2 regions of the Streptosporangium sp. DT93 genome follow, and region 1 is predicted to be linked to the other one. Evidence: riboswitches for the same ligand, from Rfam matches in the RefSeq annotation. Region 1 holds a riboswitch; the other holds the start of a gene.
The links. A riboswitch is a leader RNA that binds a small molecule or an ion and turns the genes downstream of it on or off. The one in region 1 is predicted to bind cobalamin.
Positions count from the first base shown of each region.

Region 2: linked by a shared signal. The riboswitch ahead of ACLQ2R_RS26945 (hypothetical protein) and the one ahead of ACLQ2R_RS34195 (enoyl-CoA hydratase/isomerase family protein) in region 1 are both predicted to bind cobalamin.

Region 1 is NZ_JBNCLF010000023.1:78,079-82,950, reverse strand. Features, by position in the region: gene ACLQ2R_RS34215 (PLP-dependent aminotransferase family protein) at 1-52, opposite strand, end outside; gene ACLQ2R_RS34210 (LysE family translocator) at 221-850, shown strand; gene ACLQ2R_RS34205 (hypothetical protein) at 909-1,124, opposite strand; gene ACLQ2R_RS34200 (helical backbone metal receptor) at 1,140-1,889, opposite strand; gene ACLQ2R_RS34195 (enoyl-CoA hydratase/isomerase family protein) at 1,937-3,013, opposite strand; cobalamin riboswitch at 3,039-3,203, opposite strand; gene metE (5-methyltetrahydropteroyltriglutamate--homocysteine S-methyltransferase) at 3,165-4,865, opposite strand; gene ACLQ2R_RS34185 (FecCD family ABC transporter permease) at 4,843-4,872, shown strand, end outside.
Region 2 is NZ_JBNCLF010000014.1:76,969-81,840, reverse strand. Features, by position in the region: gene ACLQ2R_RS26945 (hypothetical protein) at 744-1,130, opposite strand; cobalamin riboswitch at 1,305-1,502, opposite strand; gene ACLQ2R_RS26940 (hypothetical protein) at 1,556-1,822, opposite strand; gene ACLQ2R_RS26935 (DUF952 domain-containing protein) at 1,897-2,232, opposite strand; gene ACLQ2R_RS26930 (hypothetical protein) at 2,293-2,442, shown strand; gene ACLQ2R_RS26925 (GNAT family N-acetyltransferase) at 2,469-3,029, opposite strand; gene ACLQ2R_RS26920 (radical SAM protein) at 3,197-4,159, shown strand; gene ACLQ2R_RS26915 (Ig-like domain-containing protein) at 4,187-4,872, opposite strand, start outside.

The DNA of each region.
Region 1 (4,872 bases):
CGGCCCCGATGTCCGCGGCCACCTCGTCGGCGACCAGACGGTAGTCGTTCATGCCCTCTCCTCTCCGGTAAGGATGAAAGCACGACATTGCTCCGAGATCAATTTTTCATATTGCAGTGCGACGGGAGGGGACTTAGGCTCGCGATATTCCGGAGATCGGTGCGAACAATCGTCCGTTGTCGAGGTGGAAGGTCCGGTGACGATGGTCGAGGAAAGCGCTTTGATCGGTGTCGTGTCGATCGCGCTGGGAATGGTGCTGTCCCCTGGCCCGAACATGGTGTACCTGGTGTCGCGGACCGTCAGCCAGGGGCGTCGTGCCGGGATCATCTCCCTGGGCGGTGTCGCGGCCGGGTTCCTGGTCTACCTCGCCGGGGCGAACCTGGGGCTGGCGGTGCTGTTCCACGCCTTTCCGCACCTGCTCACCGTCATCAGGATCGCCGGGGCCCTCTACCTGCTGTGGCTCGCCTGGAACACCGTCAGACCGGGGGGCGTCTCGGTCTTCACCGTCAGGGACATCCCCTTCGATTCCCCGCGCCGGCTTTTCGGCATGGGGTTGATGACCAATCTTCTCAACCCGAAGATCGCCATTCTCTACGTTTCGATCATTCCGCAGTTCGTCGACCTGGAAAAGGGGAACGTGCTGCTCCAGGGTGTCATTCTCGGAGGTTTCCAGATCCTGGTCGCCGTGTCGGTCAACCTGTCGATCGTGCTCGCGGCCGGGGCGATCTCGGGTTTCCTGGCGCGTCGCCCCGACTGGTTGCGGGTGCAGCGGATCGCGATGGGAGGCCTGCTCGGCGTGCTGGCCGTCATGCTCGTCGTCGGCAACGCGGGGACCGCGACTCGGCCATGACCCTCTCGCGTCACCGGGCCGCGTCCGGAGGGTCATGGTGCCGTGAGGGGCACCGTGTTCAGCCGACCCGTCGCAGGGCGCGCTCGCGGCGGGCGGCCACGCTCGAACCGGACTCCCCGCGCACCATCCGCCGCAGCAGGACCGGCGCCAGGAGCAGGCCGAGCACCGCCCAGGCGCCCAGCACCCCCGCGGTCTCCAGGTGCCGCCAGGACTCGCCGATCTCGACGGCGACCGCCGCGTCCGGCAGCAGCGCCGAGCGCATGCCGAGTCCCATCCAGTAGATCGGGTCTCAGCCCAGGGCGGCTCGCAGGACGTCGGGCGCCTCGACCAGGGACGGGCCGTACCAGGTCAGGTGCCGGCCGCTGACCAGCGCGGCCGGTGTCCCGGGGAAGAATCCGGGGCCGTCCTCGGCGGTGAACCGGTAGGGCTCGTCGGGCAGGACCACGAGGTCGGCGCCCGCCGCCAGCAGCTCGGGCAGGGCGATCCCCGGATAGCGTTCGGGGTGGCCGGCGTAGAGGTTGCGGACACCGAGCTTGAGCAGGAGGTCACCGGCGAAGGTGTCGCGTCCCAGGACCATCCAGGGTTTGCGCCAGACGGGGATCACCGCCTTTCGTTCCGCGGTGACCGGGGGAGCGGCCCATGCCCGTTCGGCGGCGGCGAGCCAGTCCGGCTCGGGAAGGCCGCAGGCCAGCGTGAGCATCCGGCGCAGGGAGGCGAACGCCTCCGGCAGGGTGCGGACCCTGGTCACCCAGACCGCCACCCCGGCCGACCGCAGCGCCTCCAGGTCGGCCGGGCGGTTCTCCTCCTCGTTGGCCAGCACCAGGTCCGGCTCCAGGGCGACGATCGCGTTCAGGTCCGGGTTCTTGGTGCCGCCGATCCGCCGTACCGGCAACGGCGCGGGGTGGGTGCACCAGTCGGTCGCGCCGGCCAGCAGGTGCGGCGCGGTCGCGGCGAGCGACTCGGTGAGGGAGGGGACGAGGGACACCACGCGCCGGACGGCGCCGTGCGTCCCGGCGGGGGTGCCGAGGTCGTCGAGCATCGTCGAGGTCCTCCCTGGCCCCGGCCCCGGGCGCGGGGCCGGTGATCTCATCGGGTCCCTCCCGCCAGGCCGAGCTCGTTCTCGCCCAGGGGTGCGAAGAAGCGTTCCACCTCCCGCTCGCCCACCTCGGCCAGGGTGGGGGGCGACCAGCGCGGGGAGCGGTCCTTGTCGATCACCTGGGCGCGGATGCCCTCCACCAGGTCGGGACAGGTCAGGGCCCTGAGTGAGACGCGGTACTCCTGGTCGAGCACCTCCTCCAGGGAGGCGAGCTCCCGGGCGCGGCGCAGGGAGCGCAGGGTGACCTTCAGCGCCGTCGGCGACTTGCCGCCGATCCGCTCCGCGGCCTCCTCGGCCGCGCTCTCGCCGCTGTCCAGCAGCCGCTCCACGATCTCCTCCACCGTGTCGGCGGCGTAGCAGGCGTCGATCCACCCGCGCTGCCCGGCCAGCTCACCGGGGGGAACGGGGCGGGCGAAGGAGGCGACCGTCTCGGTCACCTCCCGCCGGGCCAGCTCGGCGGTGAACGCCTCCAGGTCCCGCGACGGCACGAAATGGTCGGCCAGCCCGCAGGCCACGGCGTCGCCCGCGCCGACGGAGGAGGCGGTGAGCGCCAGGTGGGTGCCCAGCTCGCCGGGCGCGCGCGACAGCAGGTAGGTGCCGCCGACGTCCGGGACGAAGCCGATGCCCGTCTCGGGCATGGCCAGGGTCGTGCGCTCGGTGACGATCCGCACGCCGCCGTGCGCGGAGACCCCGACACCGCCGCCCATGACGATGCCGTCCATCAGGGCGACGTACGGTTTGCCGTACCGGGCGATGCGGGCGTTGAGGTGGTACTCGTCCCGCCAGAAGGCCGCCGAGGCGCCGCCGCCCGCCCTGGCGTCGTGGTAGATGGAGCGGATGTCGCCTCCGGCGCACAGCCCGCGCTCGCCCGCGCCGCCGACGAGCACGGTGACGACGCTCTCGTCGTCGGCCCACTCCCGAAGGGCGGCGTCGATGCGGCGGACCATGTCGTGGGTCAGCGCGTTCAGGGCACGCGGCCGGTCGAGCAGGACGCGCCCGAGGCGGCCGACGACCACGGTCTCGACCCCGACGTCGGTTCCGGGTTCGCGGGCGCGTACCGATGCCATGCGTGTTCGCTCCATCCTCGTGGACAACACGGATCACCCCGCGGCCGGTGTCCTGACTCCCGGATCGACATGCGTCATCAGGCCTTCCCGGCTTTCGCCGGTGGCCGTCGATGTCGCACTTCCCGGTCACAGTGGCGGGACCGCGCTGGATTCACACCGGCTTCCCCGCGCCGCGGGCCTTGCCCACGAACATATAGTTGGACGTCCTAGTAAGTCCAGATCGGCACCCGATCATCGGGTCAGGGAAGAAGGGGCGAGGGCCCGGCGGGCGGACGTAGCGGCTGCCGTAGGACTGCACCCAGCCGTGCTCGGTGGCCACGTGGCCCTCCAGCCGCTCGGCGAAGTACTGGACCATGTCGTTGCGCTCGGGCTCGCCGTGGACCAGGACATCGAGGCCGGCCTCCTCCTGGAAGGCGAGGACGTCGCGGATCTCGGCGGCGATGCGCTCGTCGTAGGCGGCCTGGTCGATGCGGCCCGCGCGCAGGTCGGCGCGGGCTACCCGCAGTTCGTTCGTCTGCGGGAAGGAGCCGATCGTCGTGGTGGGCAGGAGCGGCAGCTTGAGCCGGGCGCGCTGGGCCGCGACCCGCTCGCCGTAGGGGGCGGCACGGCGGCTGTCGGCGCCGGTGACGTCCGCGCTCCGCTCGCGGACGGCCGGGTCGCGGGTCAGCGTCGACTCGGCGCGGGAGCGCAGGGCGGCCCTGTTGTCGTCGAGCAGATCGGCGACGGCGTCCGTCCCCAGGGTGAGGCCCCGGGCGAGAGTGACGATCTCGGCGCTCTTCTGGCGGGCGAAGGCGAGCCAGCGCCGGACCTCGGGGTCGAGGTTCGTCTCCAGTGTGGCGTCGTGGGGCACGTGCAGCAGGGAGCAGGAGGCCGCGACGTCCACGCGGCCGGCGAGTCCGCGCAGCGTCCCGAGCGTCGCCAGGGAGCGTTCGAGGTCGTTGATCCAGATGTTGCGCCCGTCCACGACGCCTGCCACCAGCCGCTTGCCGGGCAGGCCCCCGACGGCGGCCAGGTCCTCCAGGTTGGCCGCCGCGGAGCCGGTGAAGTCGAGCCCCAGGCCGTCGACGGGCGCGGCCGCCAGGACGGGAAGAGCCTCACCGAGCCGGTCGAAGTAGGCGGCGACCAGGATCTTCGGGCGCCGCGTCAGGCCGCCGAGCAGCCGGTAGGCGCGCGCCAGGGCCTCGAGGACCTCCCGCGGCCGATCCTGGACGAACGCAGGCTCGTCGAGCTGGACCCACTCGGCGCCCCCCTCCGACAGGGAGGCGAGGATCTCGGCGTAGACGGGCAGCAGCTCGTCCAGCAGCGAGAGCGGGTCGAAGTCCGCCGCGACGCCGGGGGCCGGCTTGGACAGCAGCAGGTAGGTGACCGGGCCGACCAGCACCGGCCGGGGCCTGTGGCCCCGCAGCAGCGCCTCGTTCAGCTCGCCGAGCTGCTTGCCGGGGTCGGCGGTGAACACGGTGTCAGGGCCGAGCTCGGGCACCAGGTAGTGGTAGTTGGTGTCGAACCATTTGGTCATCTCCAGCGGGGCGGCGTCCCGGGTGCCGCGTGCCATGGCGAAGTAGCCGTCCAGCGCGTCGGCCGCGACGGCGGCCCGGTGACGTCCGGGGACGGCGCCGACCATGACGGTGGTGTCCAGCACGTGGTCGTACAGCGAGAAGTCACCGCAGGGCACCTCGTCCAGGCCGGCGTCGGTCAGTTCGCGCCAGGTGGTGGCGCGCAGCCGGGCGGCGGTGTCGCGGAGCCCGGCGGCATCGACCCGGCCCGCCCAGTAGCCCTCGACGGCCTTCTTCAGTTCGCGGTCGGCTCCCTGTCGGGGGTAACCGTAGACGGTGGCGAGCGAACGCTCGGTCACGGAACTC
Region 2 (4,872 bases), on a different contig from region 1:
TCCGGCCGGCCCGCTCGAACCTGGTCCGGCTCGCTGTTCGTCCCGCGCGACCTGCCCCCTGAAGACCGCTTCCGGGGTGTGGAGGGGTGTGGATCGGATCTTGTGTCTGACGCGGCCCGCTCCGCGATCATGTTCGTCTCGAAGATCATGTTCGTCTCGAACGATCCACTCCGCCGGTCGGATTGGTCTCATCCGGTCGATCTGCTGGCTCGGGTGTTCTCGCTCGGGCGTTTGTGTTGTCACGGTGAATATCGTTGTGGCGAACACGGCGGACGCATTGACGTGCGTCTTTGTCTCGATCGGTCTGGCGTGCGGGGCCACTCCCCCACGTTATTTAAGATGAAATATCCATTTTAGTGGACAAATCGGTCATAGCTTTGACGGTTCCCGGCTCCCCCGGCCGGTGGCCGCGCCCGTTCCGGGGTCAGGGAGTCGGCGGAGAGCCGTACGCGTTCGGGGTGGGATGCTCGCGGGTCCCGGGCGGCAGCTTATTGCGGAAGCTAGGTTATTGCGTATAGGTTGCAATTAGTTGCGGTGCCCGTCGCCCGTCCTTCCTTGGTGAATGGTCCAACCGGATCGGCGGGCGCCGCCTCTCCCCCGCCCCAAGTGACGCGGTATGTCGCCGATGAGGCGACAGGTGGGGGCCGAGCGGTCTTGGCCGGGGGTGTTCGCCGGTGGGAGACGGCCGTGCCTGTTCGCGGCCTGTTCGCGGCCTGTTCGCGGTCGTGGTCGGCGGGTAGGCATCACCTGGGTGCGGGGCCGGGGGTGTTCGCCGCCGGAGGGTCGCCGTCGCGGGGGCGGCTGCGGCGGGGTGGGGTGAAGCGGTGCAGTTCGAGGATCGGTGGCAGCGGGGCCAGGCCGGGGCCGCCGGCGCGGATCCACGCGGCGACGTCGGCCGTGGCGTTCTCGTCGTTGACGAGGGCGAGCCACACCGGGCGGCCGCCGGCCGCGCGTGCTCGCGGTGTCGGCTGCACGACCAGGACGTTGGCCTGGTCGCACACGTCGAGGCAGTCGCTCACGCGGATGTGGGCGACCTCGGCCAGTTGGCGGATCTGCTCGTCGTGGTCGAGGGTGGGCACCTTGCGGGTGCTGCCGCAGCAGCAGTCGCGGCACACCGTGATTCTTTTCACGCGTTCCCTCCGCGGGCGGGCCGGTGGCGCGCCGCGCGGTCATCGCCCGCGCGCCTGCCGTCCGCCGTGAGGCCGGTCTCGACGGCGTGGTGATGTCTCGTCGCGGCCGACGCGTGTGTACGCGGGCAGGCAGGCACAGGGCGCCCGTCCTCTCTCGGGGAGATCCGCCCCGGCTGGTGAGGAGGCGACCGCGTGAGTCTCCTGGCTCTCGGGTCGATGCTCGTCCCGGCCTTCCCGCCCGTTGCCGGGCAGTGGCCTGTTCGGGATTCGCTCGCCGATCACAGTGGCGGGACCGCGCCGGATTCGCACCGGCTTCCTCGTTCCGCGCTCGCCTACGCCGACCATGCTCGCACACCACTCATCAACGACAAAGCGCGCACCACCTATCAAATCCGGCGCGGGGGTGCGGTCGTCGACGTGGGGGCTCAGGCGGCGGGGGGTTTGAGTCTTCTGACGAAGCGGGCGGCGGCGCGGTGACTCATGCCGGTCTCGCCGCGGACGAGGAAGACGGCCTGGTCGAACTGGCCGGAGGCCTTCAGCTCCAGGATCCGCTCGACGAGTTCGGGGCCGACCCCTCCGCCGACCAGTGCGTTGCGGGGGCGTTGCGCCGCCCGTACGGCGAAGACGATCAGGGCGATGGCCGCCGCCAGGACGACCACCGTCAGCAGGAGGATGACGACCGGGTTGGGCATGCGCAGAGCGTACCGCTACATGGTCATCACGGGGGAGATCGGGATCATCGGGATCATCGGGGCGAAGGGGGTCGTCACGGCCGGGTGCCAGGCGCGGGCGGCGGGAAGGGCAGGGCCGAGGTGACGGCGGTGACCGGCAGCGCCTCGTACAGGTGGGGAAAGGTCTCCTGGGCGTCCGGCGGTACCTCCATGCGCACGTCGAGCCCGGAGGGGTCGATGCTGAGCACCACCAGGGGGTCGGTGACGTCGCGGTAGAAGCGCTCCACGACGCCGCGAAGCTGTTCGGGGCCGGTGCAGGCGTGGATGAAGCCGACGTCGTCGAGGGTGAGGCCGAGGGTGGAGACGCGGTACTCCCCCGTCTCGCGGGCGGCCTCCCAGTCGCGGGCCAGGGCCAGGTGCAGGATGGTCACCGCAACCATGGTGCCCGGCGCGTGCGGGCCTGTCGACATGGCAGTGTCCGGGAGACCGGGGTGGGTCGGGGGGCGACGGGTGGTGGGCCGTACGGCGGCAGGGCCGTGACCGGTGGTGGCCGGTGGTGGTCGGTGGTGGCCGGTGGTGGTCGGTACTGGCCGGTGCTGGTCGGGCCGGTGGTGGCCGGGTGGGCCGCACCCGGCCGGTGAATCCCGGTGAGGACACGTGAGGTGGCTCAGCCGGTGGCGTGCCATTCGTGTCGCAGGATCGCGTAGATCAGCTCGCTGGTCCACTCCCCCTTGACGAACTCGTTGTCGACCAGGTGTGCCTCGCGGCGCATGCCGATCTTTTCCAGGACGCGGGCCGAGGGGTGGTTGCGGGCGTCCAGGCGTCCGATGACGCGGTGCAGGTCCAGGCCCTCGAAGCCCAGTCTCACCAGGGCCTGGGCGAGTTCGGTGGCGTACCCGTGGCCGTGGTGGTCGGGGTGCAGGACGTAGCCGATCTCCCCGCCGCGGTGCAGGCTGCTGGTCCAGTTGAGCATTCCGTCACCCAGCAGCTCGCCGGTGGCGGCGAGTTCGACGGCGACGGTCAGGGTCTGCCCCTCCTCCGTCAGGAGGGTCTGGGTCATCTTCGTGGTGAGGGATTCCTGGCTCTGCTCGCGGGTGCGAGGGTCCCAGTACAGGTAGCGGGTGACCTGCGGCAGGGACTGGATCGCGCACAGGGCGTCGAGGTCGGCCGGGGTGTAGGGACGCAGGAGCAGGCGTTCGGTACGGATGGGGTAGGTGGGCTTCAGCACCGGGTCAGGGTAGAGGAGGGGGGCGGCCGGCGGCGAGCGGGTTTTCGCCGGTCCCCCGGTCACTTGTTCGGTCGCGGGTCGGTATGGTGTCGGGCCGGTGCGGGCCGGTGCGGGCCTCGACCTGCTCCACTTGCGAGTGGAGTCGAAAGCGTGTTCCACTGAGCCGTATGCCATGGGATGCGCCCGCTCTGTTGTCCGCGCCGCCTGACGCCAGGCCGCGGATCGAGCGTTCGGCGCTGACCAGGGTTCACGGGGCGCTGACCTGCTACGAGGTGCAGGCGCGCACCGCGCTGGACAGCACGCCGCAGGGGTGGGCCGTCAGCCCCTACCGGGGGTGCGCGCATGGGTGCCGGTACTGTTCGGCCCGCCGGGGTCACCGGTATCTGGGCCTGGACGCCGGCGGTGACTTCGACTCGCGCATCGTGGTGCGTACCAACATCGTGGGTCGCCTGCGGGCCGAGCTGGGCTTGCGCTGGGACGGCGAGCACGTGAGCGTGGGTGTGGGCGGTGACTGCTACCAGGGCGCGGAGGACATCTACCGGCTGATGCCCGGGGTGGTGGCGGCGTTGCGTGAGGCGGGGGCGCCGTTCACGGTGCACACCAAGAGCCGGTTGATCCTGCGGGACGCCGATCTGCTGGCGGCGGCTCCGGGGGCGGGGGTGGTGGTGTCCATCGCGTTCGTCGACGAGCGGATCCGCCGTACCGTGGAGCCGGGCGCGCCGGGGCCGCAGAAGCGGCTGGAGCTGGTGGCCGAGCTGAACGAGCGGGGTGTGGCGTGCGGGGTGGCGATGGCGCCGGTGCTGCCGTTGCTGACCGACTCCCCCGACCAGCTGGCGGCCACCGTGCGCCGGGTGGCCGGCGCGGGGGCGGTCAGCCTGGTGCCGCGGGTGCTGCGTCTGCCGCCGGGGGCGCGGGAGTGGTACCTGGGGTGGCTGGGTGAGCACCATCCGGCGCTGGTGGCGCGCTACGGCGAGTTGTACGGGCGTGGCCCCGACGCCGAGGAGGGGTACGTGCGCGCGGTCACCGGTCAGGTGCTGCAGCTGGCCGCCCGTTACGGGATGGGCCCGGAGCGTCCCGAGCAGCCGCTGCCGCTCGCGCTGCCGCACCAGGCCCAGCTCTCCCTGCTGTGATGCGCTTCCCGGTCCGAGGGCCGGGGGTCAGCCGGCGGTGGCCGCAGAGGTCAGGGCGCTGCCCTTCTTCCACTCCTTGAAGGGCATCTGCCAGAAGCCCCAGCCGTTGTTCCACTCCATCTCGCGGTTGGTGCCCTTGATGGTGATCACGTCGCCGCGCTGGACCTGGTTGTAGTACCACTTGGCCTGGTCGGGGCGGGAGTTGATGCATCCGTGGCTGACGTTGCGGCGGCCCTGGGCCCAGACGTTGTTGAGGGCGTGGACGTACTCGCCGCTGTTGGAGAAGCGGACCGCGTGGTTGATCATCAGGTCGTAGTAGCCGGGGTCGCCCTTCTTGCGGCCCGGGGAGATCATGCGCTCGGGGTTGGCCTTGCCCATCGCGAGGTGGACGCCGCTGGTGGTGGTGTACTCGCGGGTGCTGGCGTTGCCCGCGCTGATGAGCATGGTCTGCACGACCTTGCCGTCGCGCTTGACGATCATCTTGTGCTTGCGGGCGTCGATGGTGGCGATCTGGGCGGCGCCGATGCGCAGGACCTTGGTGGTGTTCTTGACGCCGTACATGGCCTTGCCGCCCTGGACGCCCTTGAGGCGGGCGGTGAAGGTCACCTTCTGGTGGGGCTGCCAGAACTTGGCGGTCCGGTAGATCACGGTGGTGTCGTTGACCCAGCGCCAGGCGCCCTGGGCGGGCTTTTCGGCCTTGACCTCCAGGGCCT